One region of the Lysobacter sp. 5GHs7-4 genome, then DNA from elsewhere that is predicted to be linked to it. Evidence: riboswitches for the same ligand, from Rfam matches in the RefSeq annotation. Region 1 holds a riboswitch; the other holds the start of a gene.
What was found. Region 1 has a riboswitch for cobalamin ahead of btuB (TonB-dependent vitamin B12 receptor). Riboswitches for the same ligand answer to the same signal wherever they lie in the genome.
Positions count from the first base shown of each region.

Region 1 (3,924 bases):
TGCCGCCCGCGGTTTCCGTGCGCAGGCCGACCACCGCGGCGCGGTCCTTGCTGATGTTGTGGATCTGCGGCAGGAAGCCGTTCGGATAGATCGACGGGATGTTGCGCGGGTCGGCGGCGAAGCGGAAATAGCCGTTGGAGAGCACGTCGCGCTTGCTGTAGCTGCCGAAGGAATAGAAGGTCAGATAATCGGCGACGTCGTACTCGCCGTTGTAGGACACCGCGCCCTGATCGATCTCGGGATCGCCGTAGCGCTGCTCGACCACGCCCTGGAACGGCCGCGCGCGATTGGTCTGATCCTGATGGCCGCCCTGCGCGGCCAGGTGCAGCTTGCCGTTCTCGCCCAGCTTGAAGCCGGCGTCGCCGGACAGTTGGTACTGCTCGCCGTCGCCGGCGCTGTACTGGCCGTAGCGCGCGGCCAGGCTGCCGCCGTGATCGCTGCCCTTGAGCACCACGTTGACCACACCGGCGATCGCGTCGGAGCCGTACTGCGCCGAGGCGCCGTCGCGCAGCACTTCCACGCGTTCGATCGAGGCGATCGGAATCGCGTTGAGGTCCACCGGCGAGGAGCCGCGGCCCTGGCTGCCGTTGAGGTTGATCAGGGCGGTGGTGTGGCGGCGTTTGCCGTTGACCAGCACCAGCACTTGGTCCGGCGCCAGGCCGCGCAGCTGCGCCGGACGCACCGCGTCGGTGCCGTCGGTGATCGCCGGGCGCGGAAAATTCAGCGAGGGCAGGGCGCGCGACAGCGCGGTGGCCAGTTCGACCGTGCCGGTGGCCTCCAGCGCCTCGGGCGTGATGATGTCGATCGGCGCGCTGGACTCGGCGACGGTGCGGTCGCTGACGCGGGTGCCGGTGACGATGACCTGGTCCAGGTTATGCGCCGAGGCGTCGGCGGGTGCGTCCTGGGCGTAGCCGGGAGCGGCGAGGGCGGCGAGCAGGGCGAGTGCGAGCGGACGACGGACGGCACGGAAAGCGACGGACATGGTGCGCGGCTCCTTGCGGCAGGGGGATTGGTAGCGATGTCATTTTGGTTTAACACGTTCATAACAATCGGGTCAAACGCAAAGACGCATGCAGAAATAGCCGTACGTCATGGTTTCGAACATTAGGTGTGCCATGGCGCATGCCAGCGGCATCCGCACCGCGAGCCGCAGGCCGCCGACGGGCGCCGCCCACCGCCCTCATGCCGATCCGTCATGCCGGTGCGCGGCCGCTGGGCTGCTACCATGCGCGGGCTTGAGGTGATTGCCGGCCCCGCCGGCGATTGAAACGGGAATCCGGTGCGCCGGTCGTCCGAGCGGAGAATCCTCCGTTTGGCGCGACGGCAAATCCGGAGCTGCCCCCGCAACGGTAAGTAAGACGAACGATCCGCAGCGAGCCACTGTGCGCAGGCATGGGAAGGCGCGGACCGGAGGGCTGGAGGCCCTCGCTTGCAAGCCCGGAGACCGGCCTGAGGCTGACCCGACACGCGGTGGGCGCTGTCATGGGGCTGCCTGCGTCCGCGCGTCGCCGCCTCGTCCTCTCCCCCTGCGTGTCTCCGACCCATCGTTGTCCGCGCGGGTAGGCGCGGGCCAGGAGCCATGCTTTGAATTTCCCCGTTTTCCCGCTTCGCCGCACCGCGCTGGCGACGGCGCTGCTGTCTGTCGCCGCCCCGCTGTGGGCCGCCGATGCCGCCACCGACCTGGACCAGGTCGTGGTCACCGCCACCCGCACCGCGCAGACCCAGGACGCGACCCTGGCCTCGGTCACCGTGATCGACCGCGAGGACATCGAACGGCTGCAGCCGCTCAACCTGCCCGACCTGCTGCGCGGCACGCCCGGCCTGTCGATGGCCAACAACGGCGGCCCCGGCAAGCAGACGTCCTTGTTCCTGCGCGGCACCGAATCCGACCACGTGCTGGTGCTGATCGACGGCATCAAGATCGGTTCGGCCACCAGCGGCGGCGCCTCGCTGCAGGACATACCGGTCGAGCAGATCGAGCGCATCGAGATCGTGCGCGGTCCGTTCTCCAGCCTCTACGGCTCCGAGGCGCTGGGCGGCGTGATCCAGATTTTCACCCGTCGTCCGCAGGGCGCGTTCGCGCCGCACGCCAGCGCCTCGATCGGCAGCTGGCAGACGCGCCGCGGCACGCTCGGCGTGGGCGGTAAAAGCGGCAACGGCTGGTACTCGATCAACGCCGCCAGCGAAGACACCGACGGCATCAACGCCTGCCGCGGCAAGCCCTCGCCGGGCGGCGCGGGCTGCTTCACCAACTCGCCCGACCGCGACGGCTACCGCAACCTGTCGCTGACCGCGCAAGGCGGTTACCGCTTCAGCGACGCTTGGGACGCCGAGGCGCGCGTGTTCCGCGCGCAAGGCCGCAACGAGTACGACGGCAGCACCAACAACCAGGCCGACACTGTGCAGCAGGTCGCAGGCGGCCGCCTGCGCTACGCGCCCAGCGAACGCGCGACGCTGACGCTCAACCTGGGCCGCAGCAGCGACCTCAGCGACACCTATCGCAACGGCGTCTACTCCAGCACCTTCAACACGCGCCGCAAGCTGGGCTCGCTGCAGGGCGATTTCGGCCTGGCCGGCGGTCTGCTCAGCCTGGGCTACGACTGGCAGCAGGACGAAATCGAGAGCAGCACGGTCTACGCGCGCGACCATCGCATCAACCGTGGGCTGTTCGGCCAATACCAGCGCGATTTCGGCGCCCATTCGCTGCAGGCCAGCCTGCGCCGCGACGACGACAGCCAGTTCGGCGGCCAGACCACCGGCAGCGCGCTGTGGGGCTGGAACCTCAGCGAACAGCTGCGCCTGACCGCCAGTTACGGCACCGCGTTCAAGGCCCCGACCTTCAACGAGCTGTACTTCCCCGGTTTCGGCAACGCCGCGCTCAAGCCGGAGGAATCGCGCAGCTTCGAACTCGGCCTGCGCGGCGAGCAGAGCTGGGGCGGCTGGTCGCTCAACGCCTACGAAACCCGCGTCGACGAATTGATCGCGTTCGACGCGTCGATCGGTCTGCCGGGCAACATCGATCGTGCGTTGATCCAGGGCGTCGAGGCATCGGTCGATACCACCTTGGCCGGCTGGGACCTGCGCGCCAGCGCGACCTGGCTGGATCCGCGCAACGACAGCCGCGGCGCCAGCCGCGACAAGATCCTGCCGCGTCGCGCGCGCGAAAGCGGACGCGTCGATGCCGATCGCCGGTTCGGCCGTTTCAGTCTCGGCGGCAGCGTCTACATCGCCGGCCAGCGCTACGACGATCTGGCCAACACCCGCCGCCTCGACGGCTACGCCACCAGCGATCTGCGCCTGGGCTTCCGCTTCAACGATGCCTGGAGCCTGCAGCTGGCGGCCAACAACGTGTTCAACCAGCGCTACGAGACCGCGAGCTACTACAACCAGCCCGGCCGCAACTACCTGCTGACCCTGCGTTACCGCGCGGCGAACTGATCGCCGCGTTCCCGCCACCGACCCGTCCACGAGGCCGCCGATGAATCCGCCCAGCCGACCCGTCTACTACAGCCTGTTCACCGCGCTCGCCGCGATGATGGTCGCCACCCGCTTCCATCACTTCGGCGACGCGCTGCATCTGCCCGATGCGTCGATGGCGGTGTTCTTCCTCGGCGGCCTGTGGCTGCGCAAGCACCTGGGTTTCGTCGCCTATCTGGTCATGGCGGTGGCGATCGACTGGATCGCGATCCAGGCCCAGGGCAAGAGCTTCTTCGAGCACTACTGCGTGACCCCGTCGTACGCCTTCCTGCTGCTGGCGTACGCGGCCCTGTGGTACGGCGGGCGTTGGTACGCGCCGCGTCTGCGGGCCACGCCGCGCGCATGGTTCGGCGCGCTGGGCGTGGGCCTGGCGGCGGCGACGGTGTCGTTCTTGATTTCCAACGGTGCCTTCTACTGGCTGGGCGGGCGCTACGAAGACCCTCATCT
Region 1 covers NZ_CP089924.1:1,296,557-1,300,480, forward strand. The annotation lists gene LVB77_RS05585 (TonB-dependent receptor) at 1-982, opposite strand, end outside; cobalamin riboswitch at 1,222-1,468, shown strand; gene btuB (TonB-dependent vitamin B12 receptor) at 1,621-3,438, shown strand; gene LVB77_RS05595 (hypothetical protein) at 3,479-3,924, shown strand, end outside.

Region 2 (3,924 bases), 230 kb from region 1:
CGAACTGACCGAGTCGGGCGAACTGGTCGCGCGCGAGGCCATCGCCGCGTTCGCCGCCTTGCGCGCTAGCTTCATCCGCGCGGTCGATATCGACGAGTCGCGGCTGTCGCTGACCACCCTGCCGACGCTGGGCACCAGCTGGCTTACGCCCAAACTGGGGCGCTTCCGCGCGCGCCATGCGCAGATCGCGTTGGAACTGGACTTGTCGGTGGACGCGCAGGACCTGGGCGTCGGCCGCTACGACCTGGCGATCCGCAACGGCCACGGCCGCTGGCCCGGGTTGCAGGCGGTGGAGCTGTTCCCGGCCATCTTCATGCCCTTGTGCGCGCCCGCGTTGCGCGCGGCTGCGGCCGAACTCGGCGATCCGCGCCGGCCCTTGTCGGTGCCCTTGCTGGGGCGGCCGGATTGGTGGGCGCTGTGGTATCGCGCGCAGGGCCATGCCGAGGCGGCACCGCCCGGCGGCTTCGGCACGCATCTGTCGGCCGAGCACCTGGACGTGGCAGCGGCGGTCGCCGGCCACGGCATCGCGATCGGTTCGCCGATCCTGTTCCGCAACGAACTCGACGCCGGCCGCCTGGTGCCCGCGCACGATTTCGTCGCCGGCGACGGGCGCGCGTTCTGGCTCACTTATCCCAGCGCACGTCAGCACAGCCGCAAGATCGCGCATTTCCGGCAATGGCTGGGCGAGGAGGTCGCACGCGACCGCGACGCGGCGCAGGCCTATCTGCGGCGCGCGGTGATCGTCGAGCCCTGAGTTTCATCCGGTGCGCCGCCTAGCGGTCGTGCGGCATCGGCTCATGCAAAGAAAAGCCCGGCATTGGCCGGGCTTTTCGGGTGACGCATCGATGGCAGGTTCAGCGCGCCGGCGTGTAGCGCAAGGTCAGGAACCACTCGCGGCCGGGCTGGTTGTAGAACGAGATGGTTTCGTAATCGCGGTCGAACACGTTGGCCACGCGCGCCTGCAGCGACCACGACGGCGTGAACGCGTATTCGGCGCGCAGGTCCAGCGTGCCGTAGCCGGCGACGGTGCGGCTGTTGGCGACGTCGTCGTAGCGCGCGCCGGAGGCGACCGCGGTGAGGCCGAAGCGGAAGTCGCCGAAGGCGCGGTCGATGTCCACGCGCGCGCTGCGCTTGGCGCGGCGCGGCAGGTCGTTGCCGGCGAAGAAGCCGACGCGGTTCTCGCTGTCGAGGAAGCTGGCGCTGGCGGCCACGGTCCACTCGGCGACGGTGGTGTCGATGCCGATCTCGGCGCCGCGCACGCGTGCGCGCTCGATGTTGTTGGGCAGGAAGATCGACGCGTCGTAGGCGATCAGGTCGTCGACCTGGGTGCTGAACCCGTCGATGCGCGCATTGAAGCGCTCGCCGCGGTAGGCCAGGCCCAGTTCCCAGGTCTTGGATTCTTCCGGACGCAGCGCGGGGTTGCCGAAGAAGGGGTAGTACAGCTCGTTGAAGGTCGGCGCCTTGAACGCGGTGCCGTAGCCGGCGGTCACGCGCCAATGCTCGGCGAAGCCCAGGCCCCAGGCGATGCTGCCGGTGGTGTGGCCGCCGAACTGGTCGTTGTCGTCGCGGCGCAGGCTGGCCTCGAGCGACTGCGCCCCGAAGCGCCCCTGGTACTGGACGAAACCGGCGCGGTTGTCGCGCTCGTTCTTGTCGTAGGCGGTGTCGCTGTCGGCGTGGTCGCGCAGCCAGTCGAAGCCGACGCTCAACAGTTGGCCCTCGCCGATGCCGAAATCGGTCTGCGCGGTCAAGCTGTCGCGGTTGGTGACGAAATAGCCGTTGGCGACGTTGCCGAGGAAGTTGTCGGACTCGTCGCGGTTGCGGCCGGCGCTGACCTGCAGGCTCACCGTTTCGGAAGGGCGCCAGGTCGCCTTGGCACCGATCACCTGCTGCACGATCTCGGAATAGTTGACGAAGCTGCCGTCGTATTCGTTCGCGCCCTCGGCGCGCAGCGCGTGGCCTTCGAAGCTCAGCGTGTCGGTGGCGTCGAAACCGCCGCGCAGCGACAGCGAGCGGTTGCGGTAACCGTCGCGGTCGGGCTCTTCGGTGAAGCAGCCGGCGAACAGGGTGCTGGAACCGTTGCAGGCGTTGATGCCGTCGGTGCGCTGGTAGGCGGCGTCGGCGCCGAACCAGCCGCGGCCGATGCGGCCGCCGATGCCGGCGCTCGCCTCGCGGCCGCCATGGCTGCCGACGGTGACGCTGCCGCGCGGGGCGACCGCGTCGCGGTCGCGGCGGGTGAAGATCTGGATCACGCCGCCGATGGCGTCGGCGCCGTACAGGCTGGAACGCGGGCCGCGCACGATTTCGACGCGGTCGATCAGCGCCATCGGCAGGTCCTGGAACGAGGCCAGGCCGGAGGTCGCCGAGCCCATGCGGATGCCGTCGACCAGCACCAGCACGTGGTCGGTCTCGCTGCCGCGCAGCGACAGCGTGGTCAGCTTGCCCAGGCCGCCCTGGTTGCCGATCGAAATGCCGGCGCGGCCGCGCAGCAGGTCGGGCAGCGAGCGCGCCTGGCTGCGCGCGATGTCCTCGTGGGTGATCACTTCCACCGGCGACAGCGCGTCGTTGGCGCTGATCGCGGTGCGGGTGGCGGTGACCACGACGTCGTCCAGGTCGGTGGCGTCGTCATGGGGCTGGGCCTGGGCCAGGGCGGGCAGGGCGAGGGCGGCGGCGATGGCCAGGGACAGCTTGGGAACACGCATGAGCAAACTCCAGGGGCGCGGCGGTCTTGCCGCGCCGTCGATCCAGGGAGTTGCGAGGAGAGGGGCAGGGGCCGCGAGCGGGCGTGGGACACGCCGACGTCGCCGCCGCGACGCCCTCCGCATCGCAACCAGTCGCGCGTCGGGGCCGGTCTCCGGACTCGCGAGCCGGGGCCGTAGCCCCGCCCGCGGCGCCTTCCCGTGCTCAGCACAGTGGCGGTTGCCGCGGTCGTCTCGCTTACCGTTGCGGGGGCAGTGCCGGGCTGGCCCGATCGCGCTGTACCAGCGCTGGGACGTCACCGGCTTCCCGTTTCAACCCTGACGGCGGATGCCGGGGGTCACCTCGAAGCGCGCGCAGTCTACGGCATTGGGGGGCTGGGGCCAAAAAGCAGCCCTCATCCGGTCCTTCGGGCCACCCTCTGCCGCCACTGTCGGTGTCCTGAGCCCTGCTCCCTTGGGAGAAGGGTTGGGATGAGGGTTCGGCGCGAGCGAGTGCCTCCAACTCGATCTCGGACCCTCATCCGGCGCTACGCGCCACCTTCTCCCGAGCGAGAAGGGAAAAGCCAAGGCAACCGAGCCCGTGGGATGTGGTGAGCCAAGGGCGAACCGCATCAATGCTGCGCGCCGCAGCGCAATAGCGCCCGGTCCCAGCGCAAAAACGAGGCCGCCTTACTCCCGCTCTTCCGCCTCGTCGCGCCCCTCGCCCGCCGGCTCGTCGTCGAACCCGTCGTCGTAGGACGGCGGCATCGCCACCGTGTCCTCGGTCAGCACCGTGGTGCGCACCGGCGCGGCGGCCGGGCGGTTGCGCGGTGCCGGCAGCAGGGCGGTGGCGGCTTCGGCGGCGGCGATGAGTTCGTTGCGGCGCTGGTCCGGAATCTCCTGCCAATGGCAGTCCAGCAGCGCGCCCTCGATCGCATAGAGCAGGTTGAGGGTGGGCTTGAAGCCGGCGCGCTTGACGCGCATGAAAGCCTCGACCGTGCCGATCGCGGCGATGTCCTCGTGCGAGCGCAGGCCGACCTGGCGCAGCCAGGCCGCGCTCTTGGGGCCGATGTTGCGCAGCTTGGCCGCGCTCATCGCAGCGACTCCACGAAGGCCTGCGCGATCGCTTCCAGGCCGCGCTGGTCGTCGGCATCGAAGCGCTCCAGCTTGGGGCTGTCCAGGTCGAACACGCCGATCAGTTCGCCGTTCAAGGACAAAGGCACCACCAGCTCGGAGTTCGATGCCGAAT
Region 2 covers NZ_CP089924.1:1,062,182-1,066,105, forward strand. The annotation lists gene LVB77_RS04575 (LysR substrate-binding domain-containing protein) at 1-754, shown strand, start outside; gene btuB (TonB-dependent vitamin B12 receptor) at 855-2,699, opposite strand; cobalamin riboswitch at 2,825-3,057, opposite strand; gene LVB77_RS21325 (TfoX/Sxy family protein) at 3,366-3,770, opposite strand; gene LVB77_RS04590 (GAF domain-containing protein) at 3,767-3,924, opposite strand, start outside.
Region 2: it holds a riboswitch for cobalamin, as region 1 does, so the genes downstream of both, btuB (TonB-dependent vitamin B12 receptor) here and btuB (TonB-dependent vitamin B12 receptor) in region 1, are expected to answer to the same signal.